3 regions of the Allobosea sp. NBC_00550 genome follow, and region 3 is predicted to be linked to each of the others. Evidence: riboswitches for the same ligand, from Rfam matches in the RefSeq annotation. Region 3 holds a riboswitch; each other region holds the start of a gene.
What was found. Region 3 has a riboswitch for thiamine pyrophosphate ahead of thiC (phosphomethylpyrimidine synthase ThiC). Riboswitches for the same ligand answer to the same signal wherever they lie in the genome.
Positions count from the first base shown of each region.

Region 1 (4,288 bases), 860 kb from region 3:
CGGGCCGTGAGCGCGCAGGTAGCCGCCCTTGGGCGTCGGCTGGAAGCCGTCCAGCATGGCGGGATTGGCGAAATCCTCGGCCAGGAAGCGCAGGAGCTGCGGGCGCCGGAAGGTCTTCAGATAACTCGTGAGGCCGAGACGCACCGTCTCGCGGTCGTAGCCGGTGATGATCGGCAGAAGGTGCTCGGCCTTGCGCCGCAGCGGATGCTCGCGGTCGAGCAGGCGGGCAATGGCGGCGTCGATCGCTGCGACGATGCGCGCGGTGTCCATCCGCTTCAGCCGGGCGCGGGCATTGCTGCGCACATGGTCGCAGAGAGCAGCCGCCTGAGCCTCGTCCAGCTCCGGCAGCGCGATGGTCGCGCTCTCGCCCCAGGCGCTATAGCTGACTTCGCGCCAGCGCAGCGCCTCGCGATTCAGGCCCGGCAGATGGCCCGCATATTCGATCACCGTATCAGCCTCGCGCTGCGGCCAGGAATTCGGCGACCGCGACCGAGCAACCCTTGGAGGCCTCGCCATCGACCCGGCCGAGCAGCCTGAATCCACCCGGGACGATCTCGCCGGCGTCCTCGGTCAGGATCGCCGAGACGCAGTTGAAATGCGCGAGGTCGTGATGGACGATCACGCCGCGCTCGCCCTCGGGCAGGTCGGTGCCGGTCAGCGGATCGACGACGCGGCTGCGGATCCAGTGCGGGCCGGATTTCACCGACGGGCAGATCGCATTGCCGTCGTCGTAGAGCTGCGAGCTCAACTCGGTCATGCCGTACATGTTGATGCAGGACGAGCGGGGCACGCCCAAGGCGAGGCTAAGACCGTCGTAGAACTCGTCGAGTCCCAGCTCGCGCGACTGGCCCTTGAAGCCGCCGGTGTCGAGGATGAGGCTGCCTTCGGGCAGGGCGAAGCGCCGGCCGGTCGCCGCGAGCGCGTCCAGCACGGGAGCGAAGGAATAGCTCGCGCCGAGCAGGGCATAGGGCTCGCCGCTCTTCTCCGCTTGCTCCAGCGCCGACAAAAGGCCGTCGAGGTCGAGACCCGACGAGCCGATGAACACCTCGGAATCCGACGTGCCGCATTCGCGACGGGCGAGCGAGAGATAGCAGGCGAGCGAGGAGTTCGGCAGGGCGGCTTCGTCGGGGAAGAGGATGCCCATGCGGATGCGCTCGCGGCCGCGCATGAAACGCTCACGGAAGTTCACCAGCATCGAGCGGCTCCAGACGGCGAGCGTCGGGTGGTAGCTGCGGCCGCGTATCCCTTGCGTCGTGCCGCTGGTCATGAAAACGCGCTCGGCCGCTTCCGGCGGGCTGCAGCTCAGCGTCAGATCCTTGAAGGCCGTGATCGGCACGGCCGGGATGTCGCGCCAGCGCCTGACGGAGAGCGGCGTGCGGCCGCGCTGCAGGCAGAAGCGCTTGTAGGGCTCGTTGTTGCGGAACTGATACGCGAAGACCTTCAGCGCCATCGCCTCGAATTCGGCATCCGACGCATCGGGGAGCGCGATGAACGCCAACAGCGCGTCGATGATCTCGGCTTGCGTCATCTTAAGCCCGCTCCTGCCCGACCCGCCGGCTTGCCCGGACGGAATCGATCGCGATGAGGACCACATGCGCAGCTGGAATCGGGGCCTCGATGGCCGCCTGTCCCGCATCCCTACGCCGGTATGATCCGGATCAGGTTCGGAGGGTCACCGCGTTGCCGAGCTCGAAAGCCCCGCGGGCGGAATCTCAGCCTCCTAGCGAGGCCCCCCTGGGAACAGGGTTTAGGTGGGGCCTCGGCCCCTGCCTTGTCAAGCGTTGCCGGCACAGGGCCGCCAATTGTGGGTGAGTGGTCCGAACATGGCGCGCATGCCGAAGAAGAGGCTCGACGTCGGGCCGCAAAAGCGTTGATGTGCCGCCCATGAACGTTTCCGCTCCGCCGCCCCGCATCGCCTCTTTCACCTGCGAGAAGAAGCCGGCCACCGGCTCGCGCGGGATGGTCGTCACCAATCATCCGCTCGCCTCGGCGGCGGGCGCGCAGATGCTGCTAGCCGGTGGCAATGCGATCGACGCCGCGGTCGCCTCGCTGTTCGCGTTGACGGTGGTGGAACCGATGATGGTCGGCATCCTCGGCGGCGGCCTGAGCCATATCCGCCTCGTCGATGGCCGCCATGTCGTGATCGACAATCTCTCGACAGCGCCGGGCCATGCGACGGCGGACATGTACGATTGCCTCTCAGACGAGATCGGCAAGCAGCGCGATACGCGCGACCGGGAGAATGTGGTCGGCGCGAAGGCGGTCGCCGTACCCGGCGCGCTGAAGGGCTGGTGCGAGGTGTTGGCGCGTTTCGGCACGCTGCCGCTGGCCGAGGTGCTGCAGCCGGCCATCGGGCTGGCGGAGCGCGGCTTCGTCGTCACGCCCTATCTCTCGAACTGCATCACCGACAATGCGGGCGATCTCGCCCGCGATCCGGGGCTTGCGGCGATGCTGCTGCCGGGCGGCCAGCCGCTCCAGCCCGGCGCAAGGCTGGTCCAGTCAGACTATGCCGCGAGCCTGAGGCTGATCGCGGCAGAAGGGCCGCAGGCGCTCTATGGCGGGCGGCTCGGCCGGGCGCTGACAGACTACATGGCGGCGAATGCCGGGCTGATCGATCAGGCTGATCTTGCCAATTACCGCATCGAATTGCGCGAGCCCATTCGCGGCTCCTATCGCGGCTACGAGATCGTCGGCCCCCCGCCGCCTTCTTCCTCCGGCGTGCACATCACGCAGATGCTCAACATCCTCGAAGGCTACGATATCGGCGCCCTCGGCTTCGGTTCGACTGACGCGGTGCATCTGCTGGCCGAGGCGCTGAAGATCGCCTTCGCCGACCGGGCCGTAGCAACCGCCGATCCGGCCTTCGTCAAAGTCCCGGTCAACAAGCTGATCGACAAGGCCTATGCGAACGAGCGCCGTGCCCTGATCGCGATGGGCGAGGCGAAAAGCTGGACGGCCGGACTGTCAGGCGGCGAATCCGCCGATACGACCCATGTCACCGTGGCCGATGCACAGGGCAACGTCGTCAGCGCGACGCAGACGATCAACGGGCTGTTCGGCGCCTGCGTCCAGATTCCCGGCACCGGGATGATCGCCAACAACTACATGTTCAACTTCGATCCGCATCCCGGTCGGGCGCTTTCGATCGCGCCGGGCAAGCGGGTTTTCACCTCGATGGCGCCGATGATGGCACTGAAGGAGGGCAGGCTCGCCTTCGCGCTCGGCCTGCCGGGGGCGCTGCGCATCTTTCCCTCCGCATTGCAGGCGATCGTCAACCTGATCGACCATCGCATGACCTTGCAGGAGGCGGTCGAGGCGCCGCGCGTCTGGACCGAGGGCGGCGTGCTCGAACTCGAGGAAGCCATCCCCGAGGCGGTGGCACAGGAACTCGCGGCACGCGGCCATCGCGTCGTGCGCTCGCCGCGCGTCGCAGGCGGCATGAACGCCATCGCCTTCAATGCGGATGGCACGCTGACCGGGGCCGCCTGCTGGCGCGCCGATGGCACGCCGGTTGCCATCTCGGGCGGGCTTGCCCGTGCCGGCGCACGCTTCACCATCTGACCGTATTCCCGGAAAATTCAATGCCCGAGACCATCGTCCTCCTCGACATGACCAGCCCCGAGCGCGCCGAGCGCATGCGGGCGCTGCTCCCGCCCGGCTTCGTGTTCACCCACGGCACGGCGCGCGGCGACGACCATATGAAGCAGATCATCGCCGAGGCCGATTACGCGATCTCGGGCCAGGTCGGCGTCTCGCGGGAGGTGCTGGGCGCAGCGAGGAAGCTGAAGCTGCTGCATAAATGGGGCGTCGGCTACGACAATATCGACATTGCCGCTGCAAAGGATCTCGGCATCACCGTGGCGCGCACCACCGGTTCCAATTCCGTGCCGGTGGCCGAGTTCGCGCTGGGGTTGGCGCTCTCGGCGCTGCGCTTCATCGGCTATGGTCATGCCGAGCTGAAGCAGGGGCATTGGGCGACCGGCAAGCTGCCGGGCGATCCCTTCATGCTCTCGGGCAAGACGGTCGGCATCGTCGGCTTCGGCGCGATCGGCCAGAATCTGGCGAAGCTGCTCAAGGGCTTCGGCTGCACGATCCTCTACAGCAAGCGCCAGCCGCTCGACGCTGAGGCGGAAGCGGCGCTCGGCGTCCGGCATGCATCGCTGCCGGACATTCTGGCGCAGTCCGACATGGTCTCGCTGCATTGCCCGCTGACGCCGGAGACGACCAATCTGATCGATGCGGCAGCGTTCAAGGCGATGAAGAAGACGGCGGTGCTGGTCAATGTCGC
Region 1 covers NZ_CP102772.1:3,421,494-3,425,781, reverse strand. Annotated here, with positions in the region: gene NWE53_RS16450 (acyl-CoA reductase) at 1-447, opposite strand, end outside; gene NWE53_RS16445 (LuxE/PaaK family acyltransferase) at 452-1,528, opposite strand; TPP riboswitch at 1,618-1,746, opposite strand; gene ggt (gamma-glutamyltransferase) at 1,885-3,561, shown strand; gene NWE53_RS16435 (2-hydroxyacid dehydrogenase) at 3,582-4,288, shown strand, end outside.
Region 1: linked by a shared signal. The riboswitch ahead of NWE53_RS16445 (LuxE/PaaK family acyltransferase) and the one ahead of thiC (phosphomethylpyrimidine synthase ThiC) in region 3 are both predicted to bind thiamine pyrophosphate.

Region 2 (4,288 bases), 1.8 Mb from region 3:
AGCGAATGCAGGTGCGCGGTCGCGATGCCTGCCACGCTGCGGCGGCTGTCACCCGCGCGGCGTAGGCTTGCGTCTTCTGTTGCGAGCGTTCGGCTTCGGCTTGCGCATGGAGCGCCTCGACTTCGATCTGCGTCATCAAGCCTCGGTCGTGCTTCTCGGCGAGGGCGATCCCGCGTCGCCAAAGAGCTTCATCGAAGATATCGAAGCCACCGACAGTCTTCGCAAGCTCGTACTGCCGCCGCATGCCTTCCGCGCGCTTAATCTTTCCAGCTCTCATGAGAGCGACGATGGCCTGTATCTGCGGCTCAATTCTCGCGTATTCGGCATCATGGTTGGCTGTCTGACATCCCGCCAGCACAGCGCAGGCAGCAAGCACGAGCATCATTCGTCGCATGGCGTCCTCTCGCGATTAAAGCAGCGGGCATGACCCAGCGCCGGTCTAAGCCGCCGCAAGCTTTACTTCGCAACACTGCCGCTCGCTCTGATACACCGCAAGGACTGTGCGGGCGGCGGGTTGAACATCAGGCCACCTCGTGCGTGGTCGAGAGCCTGACCCGGTGAAATGATGCCGACCGCCGCCGGTTCGCAACGGACCGTCCTTGGTTGATGCCGACCCGGCCTATCAGGGCCGCTTGGGTTGCCACTCACGCGCCAGATTCTGGGCTTCCGCGATTTGTTCGGGGGTCATGACCTTTGCAAGCTCATCCCTATCTCTCGCAGCATGTCCAACCTCCTGCGCGGCTGACAAGTTGAACCACATGTGTGCGCGGACATAATCCTGCGGCACGCCCGCGCCTTCCATGTACATGACGCCGACATTGAACTGCGCGAAGGCGTTGCCTTGGTCTGCCGCGAGGCGATACCACTTCAGCGCCTCGGCGTGGTTCTGCGGTACGCCCTGGCCATTGCTGTACATGAAGCCAAGAAAGTACTGCGCCTCGGCGTTGCCTTGGTCTGCCGCGAGGCGATGCCACTTCAACGCCTCAGCGTAATCCTGCGGCACTCCATCGCCATTGCGGTACATGGCGCCGAGCATGAGCTGCGCCTCGGCGTTGCCTTGGTCTGCCGCGAGGCGATACCACTTCAGCGCCTCGGCGTGGTTCTGCGGTACGCCCTGGCCATTGCTGTACATGAAGCCAAGATTGAACTGCGCGTTGGCGTTGCCTTGATCGGCCAGCGGACGCAAGTGCCGCAGCACGGCAGAGTACATAGCGGCAACGTCCTCAGACGGTCCTGCCGCCACAGGTGCGGCAAGGCTCAACAGCAGAACGATGGCGGCAAAGGCCGCTCGCGTCCATGCGGTCCAAGTCGATGGCTGCGAAACGCGATGCCGTCCGCCGCCACTCACCTGTCCGCCGCAGTGCTGCTCGCCATTCATGCTATCGTTGTCCTGTCCTCGCCGCTAGTGCGCCGTCTTACCACGCACGCCAGCGTCGAGCTTGAGATTGCCAGCCAAACAGTTGTTCTACGTCGCCACGCTGTGGCGGTTGCGCGAGAGCAGCGACAAGAAGACGCAGTCTTCACTGACAGTGGGGCAGCCGATGGCAAAACAGCGCTTGGCAGGCCCGCCACGAAAAGTTGAGCACTGGCGATTTGGTCGGAAGGTCTGCGCGTGTGCGGCGCAGCGCGCGCTGGCGTTGGCAGGGGGAGAGCCTAGTGCCGTGAGCCAGGCGCGCGCTGCCCAGCCAGCGAGGGCAGGGCAGTTCGCGTAGGTGTCGCCATTGCTGCCCCTGCGCTGCCACCGCGCGGGCGTCAAGTCCATGTGTGTTAGCGCCAAGTGCCAGTTCCGCGAGGGAGGGCATGGGCACCACTGACACTACTCGCCCCTGATACCCCACGCGAAGCGGACCTGGGCGGTGTTAGTCGCAACAGGACCCGCCCCCCACCGCGAGAGCCTTAAAACGTGCTCGCGTGCTGTGCTGGTGCTGTCTCGCCTTGATCTGGGAGCGCTCATCACTAGACTAAGTCATTGAAAGTGCTGGTGCTGCGAGAGAGGATTGAACTCTCGACCTCTCCATTACCAAGGGAGTGCTCGGTGGGCGGCGCCCGTTCTCCAGGCGACGCTCGTTGCAACGGCGCCTTGCGTCGGCTTGCCTTGCCCCGGGGTGATCCGCTTATTAGAATGCGTCTGTCCGTTGGGGTGCCGAAAGGCTGAGAGGTGCGCGTCGCGCCAACCCATCGCACCTGATCCGGGTAATGCCGGCGAAGGGAACGGTCTTCGGCTCGCAGACAAAGCTGCTCGCGCCTTTGGCCGCTGCCTTCCCGGGAGCAGGGAAAAGCATGGCGGCTGCATCCAGCCCTTATCGGAACATAACCGTCGCGGTGGTCGGCGCCGGTGTCGTTGGCCTTGCCTGCGCCACCGAGCTGGCCGCGCGCGGCGCGCAGGTCACCATCCACGAGCGCGGTTCGCGCATCGGTGCCGCGGCCTGCTCCTGGTATGCCGGCGGCATGCTCGCCCCCTGGTGCGAGGGCGAAAGCGCCGAGGAGCCGGTGATCCGGCTCGGCCAGGAGGCAGCCGGCTGGTGGGAGCGGCACGCGGACGGGGTGGTTCGCCAGGGCACGCTCGTTGTCGCGCCGAGCCGCGATCGCTCGGAGCTGCGCCGCTTCGGCCAGCGCACCAGCCATTTCGAGGAGATCGATGGCGAGGCGGTCGCAGGGCTGGAGCCCGATCTCGCCGGGCGCTTCTCGCGCGGGCTGTTCTTCGCTGACGAGGCGCATCTCGATCCGCGCAAGGCGATCGCGGCCTTGGCCGAACGCCTCCTTGCAAAGGGCGTGGCGGTGCATTTCGACAGCGCGGTCGAACCGGCCAATCTCGATGCCGAAATCGTCCTCGACTGCCGGGGGCTGTCGGCGCGCGATGTCCTGCCCGATCTGCGCGGCGTCAAGGGCGAGATGCTGCTGCTGAAAAGCGACGAGGTCCGCTTGTCGCGCCCCGTAAGGCTGCTGCATCCGCGCATCCCGCTCTACATCGTTCCGCGGGCAGGCGGCATCTTCATGGTCGGCGCGACGATGATCGAGAGCGGCGAGCGCAGCCGCATCTCGGCCCGCTCGATGCTGGAGCTGCTCGGCGCGGCCTATGCGCTGCATCCCGCCTTCGGCGAGGCGGAGGTCGTCGAGATCGGCACCGATGCGCGCCCGGCCTTCCCCGATAACCTGCCGCGGCTGACGCGACGCGGCCGGGTGATCCATGTCAACGGGCTCTACCGTCACGGCTTCCTGCTCAGCCCCGCCATGGCGCGGATGGCTGCGGATGCCGTGATGAACCCGCAATCACGACCGGAGATGCTGCATGACCTTGCTGCTTAACGGCGCGCCGCAGGAGATCGCCGCGAAGACGCTGGCCGAGGCGCTGGCCGAGCTCGGCTATGCCGGCCGCATCGTCGCGACGGCGGTGAACGGCGATTTCGTGCCGGCTCGCAAGCGCGCTGAAGTGATCTTGAACGACGGCGACCGCATCGAGGTCGTCGCCCCGATGCAGGGAGGCTGAGATGGCATCCTTTTACGGCTTCGAGCCGCAAAACCGGCTTTTCCTCGGCACGGCGCAATATCCGTCGCCCGCGATCCTCGCCGAGGCGGTGAAGCGCTCCGGCGTCGAGGTCGTCACCGTTTCGCTGCGCCGGGAATCGTCCGGCGGCGCGGCGGGGCAGGCGTTCTGGGCGCTCATCCGCGAGCTCGGCGTCAAGGTGCTGCCGAACACGGCCGGCTGCCACACGGTGAAGGAGGCAGTGACGACGGCGCAGATGGCGCGCGAGGTCTTCGGCACCGACTGGATCAAGCTCGAGGTGATCGGCGAGGACGACACGCTCCAGCCGGACGTGATCGCGCTGGTCGAGGCTGCGCGCATCCTCGCCGATGACGGCTTCAAGGTCTTCCCCTACACGACAGAGGACATCGTCATCGGCGGGCGCCTGCTCGATGGCGGCTGCGAGGTGCTGATGCCCTGGGGCGCGCCGATCGGATCGGGCAGGGGGCTCAACAACCCCTACGGGCTGCGCACCATGCGCCAGCATTTCCCGGATATTCCGCTCGTCGTCGACGCCGGCATCGGCCTGCCCTCCCATGCCGCGCAGGCGATGGAGCTGGGCTATGACGGCATCCTGCTCAACACCGCCGTCGCCAAGGCGGGGGACCCGGCCGCGATGGCGGAGGCCTTCGCGCTCGCCATCCGCGCCGGCCGGCTCGCCTTCGAGGCGCAGCCGATCGAGGCGCGCGACATGGCAGCTCCCTCCACGCCCGTCATGGGCAAGGCCTTCCTGGCATGAAAGACCTGTCTCGCATGAAGCTCGAT
Region 2 covers NZ_CP102772.1:429,086-433,373, forward strand. Annotated here, with positions in the region: gene NWE53_RS02080 (hypothetical protein) at 1-394, opposite strand, end outside; gene NWE53_RS02085 (tetratricopeptide repeat protein) at 623-1,378, opposite strand; TPP riboswitch at 2,127-2,228, shown strand; gene thiO (glycine oxidase ThiO) at 2,311-3,306, shown strand; gene thiS (sulfur carrier protein ThiS) at 3,290-3,487, shown strand; gene NWE53_RS02100 (thiazole synthase) at 3,489-4,262, shown strand; gene NWE53_RS02105 (thiamine phosphate synthase) at 4,277-4,288, shown strand, end outside.
Region 2: linked by a shared signal. The riboswitch ahead of thiO (glycine oxidase ThiO) and the one ahead of thiC (phosphomethylpyrimidine synthase ThiC) in region 3 are both predicted to bind thiamine pyrophosphate.

Region 3 (4,288 bases):
CATCCCCGCGCCGCCGCCACCCGCCGCTCCCCAGCCGCGCGCCGAGCCGCCGGCCGCCCGTCCGCAGCCGCAACGCCCGGCCATGCCGAGCGAGGCTCCGGCGCAGCCGCGTCCCGCCCCGAACATGGCGCCCGCACCCGGCCAGCCTCCGGCAGCGCGCCCGACGCCACCGCGACCGCCGGCCGAACCTACCGTGCCGACGCCGCCGCGCGCCGCGCCTTCCCAGCCGCCTGCACCGCCGGCCTCCGCTCCTGGCGCACAGCCCGGCCAGCGCCCGCAAGCGGCTCCGCCTCCTGCTCCCGCCCAGCCGGGCTCCCCGCCATCGGCCGTTCCGCGCGGTGGCCCGGCCGTGCCTCCCTCGGCAGCTCCATCTCAGCCTCGTCCTCCGGCGGCTGCGCCGCAGCCCGGCACCGCACCCTCCGCTCCCGCCGGGCAGCCGCGCCCGACGCCGGGAACGCCGCCGGCTGCCGCTCCCGCGCCGGCTCAGCCGGGTGCCGGAGCTGCGCCTTCGGCCGTTCCGCGTGGCGGCCCGGCCGTGCCACCCTCGGCTGCGCCGCCCCAAGCCCGTCCGCCGGCCGCAGCACCGCAGCCCGTGGCGCCTCCGGCCGCAGCGCCCGGCGGTCCCGCCGCCCCTGCGCAACCGGGCGCAACCGCTCCGACTCCGCCCGCGGGTGCGGCTCCGGTTCAGCCGCCGCGCCCCGCTCCGGGAGCGCCTCCGGCGGCGGCTCCGGGTGCTCCGGCCCAGCCCGGCGCCACAGCCCCGATTCCGCCCGCTGGTGCCGCGCCGGGACGTCCCGCGCCCGGAGCGCCGCCATCCGCTGCACAACCGGGTGTTGCTCCCGCCCCTGTTCAGCCCGGCATTGCTCCAGGTCAGCCGCCCGCCGGTGGGGCTTTCCCGACTCAGCCGCCCCAGCGCGAAGGTCGTCGCGGCGGCATCTCGCCCGGCGTCGCAGGTGCGATCGGCCTCGGCGCCGGCGTCATCGGCGGCATCATGGCGACGCAGGGCGCGCAGCGCTTCGAGGATATCCGCAGCCGCCGCGAGGAGCGCCGCGAGGGTGACGTCACCATCATCCGCGAGCCCGGCCGCACCATCATCCGCGACGATGACGGCCGCGCCATCATCCGCCGCGACGAGGATCAGCGTTTCCGCGATCTCGGTTGGCAGGGCCGCTCCGAGCGCCGCGGCGACGAGAACCGCATGGTCTTCGAGCGCCCCGACGGCACGCGCATCGTCACCGTCACGGACGAGGAGGGCCGTCTGATCCGCCGCACCCGCATCGACCGCGACAATCGCGAGGTGATCATCATCGACAACACGCTGCGCGACCGTCCCGGCCGTTTCGCCGACGATGTCGTCGTGCTGCCGGCGCCGCCGCTGCCGATCCCGCGCGAGCGCTATATCGTCGATGCCGATCAGGCCGACGAGGCGCTGATCTACGAGACGATCACGGCGCCGCCGATCGCCGCGATCCCGCGTCGCTACACGCTGGACGAGGTCCGCTACTCGCCGGATCTGCGCGCCCGCATGCGCAGCGTCGACATCGACACGATCACCTTCGACACCGGTTCCTGGCAGATCGCGCCCGAACAGGCGCAGCGCCTGTCCGTGATCGCGGACTCCGTCCGGCGCGCCCTGCAGCGCGCGCCCAACGAGGTCTTCCTCGTCGAGGGACATACCGACGCCGTCGGCGCCGATGTCGATAATCTCTCGCTCTCGGATCGCCGCGCGCAGTCCGTCGCCGAGATCCTGACGCGCGATTTCCAGATCCCGCCGGAGAACCTGACGACGCAGGGCTATGGCGAGCAGTATCTGAAGATCAACACGCAGGACGCGGCACGCGAGAACCGGCGCGTGACGCTGCGGCGCATCACGCCGCTGCTCAGCGGCCAGAACCAGTGACGATGGGAACGGGGCTGCTCGACGAGCGGCCCCGTTCTTACCTGGACGCAGGGAACTGCCGCCTTCTGCGGCGGTTTCATCTCCCGGAGGACAAGCCGAAGGGAGGTTCAGTCATGAAAAAGCTTGATCTGGTGATGCCGGCCTGATGATGGCGGGCTCGTTTGCGGCGCTTCCGGCACTGGCTCAGAGTGCTCCTGCCGCCGTGAAGCAGCGGGCGCCGGGTGTGCCGCTGGCTCCTCGCGCAGGCGAGGCCGTTCGCGTGCCAGCCAGTGAGAGGCCCGTGCCGCGCACGGAAATCCGCGCCCCGCGCGACGACCGCGCACAGGCGGCGCCGCAGCCAAATCGCGACCCGCCGATGCCGCGCCCGGTGCCGTCGATCAGCGCGCCCTGAGCGGGGCCGTTCAGGATTCGGCAAGGTCGGCGAACTAGCGTCGCCGCATGAGCGACGCCGTTTCCCTTGCCCGCAGCATCGTCACGATGCAGACCGCCTCGACGCAGCAGGCACTGTCCGTCGAGATGATCAAACAGAACGCGCAGGCCGATCAGGGCCTCGTCGCCATGCTCCAGCAGAGCGTCGAACAGATACAGGCGACGCTTCCGGCCGGGCAGGGCGCCTGGTCGACCTGACGGCCTGATCCACTTCCATCCTCCAATCGTTCGTCACGCAGCCCGTTGCCAAGCGGCGGCGCTACGCCTAACCTCGGTGCTGTTCCGAGGGGTGCTCGCAAGAGCTGAGATGGCCTGACCGCCGAACCCATCGAACCTGATCCGGGTCATACCGGCGGAGGGACTGGAACGCGGGTTAGAGTCGAATCGTGCCCGCAGACAGCGACTGGACCGCTTTCAAGCCCGGATCTCCTGACCTGTATCAAGGAGGAGATCCTCATGAATGCCCACACCAAAACCCTGAAGAACAGCGTCAAGGCCGCGCCGCAAAGTGTGACGACCGGCCCGATCATCGGTTCGCGCAAGATCTATGTCGCGCCGCCGGATCATCCGGAGATGCGCGTGCCCTTTCGCGAGGTCATGCTGACCACCGATGCCGAGCCGCCGGTGCGGATCTACGATCCCTCCGGCCCGTTCACCGAGACCGACGCCCGAATCGACCTGAATGCCGGCCTGGCCCAGCCGCGCCGCGCTTGGCTCGATGCGCGCGGCTTCCAGACCGTGCCCGGCCGCACAGTCACGGCCGCCGATAACGGCCATATCAGCGAGGCGCAGCTCGTTCCCGCCTGCCCGGCCGCGCGCCCGATCCTCGAGGCGAAGCCGGGCCAGATGACGACGCAATACGAGTTCGCGAAGGCCGGCATCGTCACGCCCGAGATGATCTATGTCGCCCATCGCGAGAATCTCGGCCGCGCCGCCATGCTGGAAGGTGCCAGGGAGCGCCATGCCGATGGCGAGAGCTTCGGCGCCTCGGTGCCGGAATTCGTCACGCCCGAATTCGTCCGCGAGGAGATCGCGCGCGGCCGCGCCATCATCCCGGCCAACATCAACCACCCCGAGCTGGAGCCGATGGCGATCGGCCGCAACTTCCTGGTCAAGATCAACGCCAATATCGGCAATTCCGCCGTGACCTCGGGCGCGGCCGAGGAGGTCGAGAAGCTGGTCTGGGCGATACGCTGGGGCGCCGACACCGTCATGGACCTGTCGACCGGCCGCAACATCCACAACATCCGCTCCTGGATCCTGCGCAATTCGCCGGTCCCCATCGGCACGGTGCCGATCTATCAGGCGCTGGAGAAGGTCGGCGGCGATCCGATCAAGCTCGATTGGGAGGTGTTCAAGGACACGCTGGTCGAGCAGGCCGAGCAGGGCGTCGACTACTTCACCATCCACGCCGGCGTGAGATTGCCCTATGTTCCGCTGACGGCATCCCGCGTCACCGGCATCGTCTCGCGCGGCGGCTCGATCATGGCGCGCTGGTGCCTGGCGCATCACCGCGAGAGCTTCCTCTACGAGCGTTTCGACGAGATCTGCGAGATCATGCGCAAATACGACGTCTCGTTCTCGCTCGGCGACGGATTGCGCCCCGGTTCGATCGCCGACGCCAACGACCGCGCCCAGTTCGCCGAGCTGGAGACGCTGGGCGAGCTCACCAAGATCGCCTGGGACAAGGGCTGTCAGGTCATGATCGAGGGCCCCGGCCACGTGCCGATGCACAAGATCAAGGAGAACATGGACAAGCAGCTCCGTGAATGCGGCGAGGCGCCCTTCTACACGCTGGGACCGCTGACCACCGATATCGCGCCGGGCTACGACCACATCACCTCCGGCATCGGCGCGGCGATGATCGGCTGGTATGGCTGCGCCATGCTCTGCTACGTCACGCCGAAGGAGCATCTCGGCCTGCCCGACCGCGACGACGTCAAGACCGGCGTCATCACC
Region 3 covers NZ_CP102772.1:4,282,579-4,286,866, forward strand. Annotated here, with positions in the region: gene NWE53_RS20605 (hypothetical protein) at 1-126, opposite strand, end outside; gene NWE53_RS20610 (OmpA family protein) at 992-1,900, shown strand; gene NWE53_RS20615 (hypothetical protein) at 2,339-2,527, shown strand; TPP riboswitch at 2,605-2,708, shown strand; gene thiC (phosphomethylpyrimidine synthase ThiC) at 2,786-4,288, shown strand, end outside.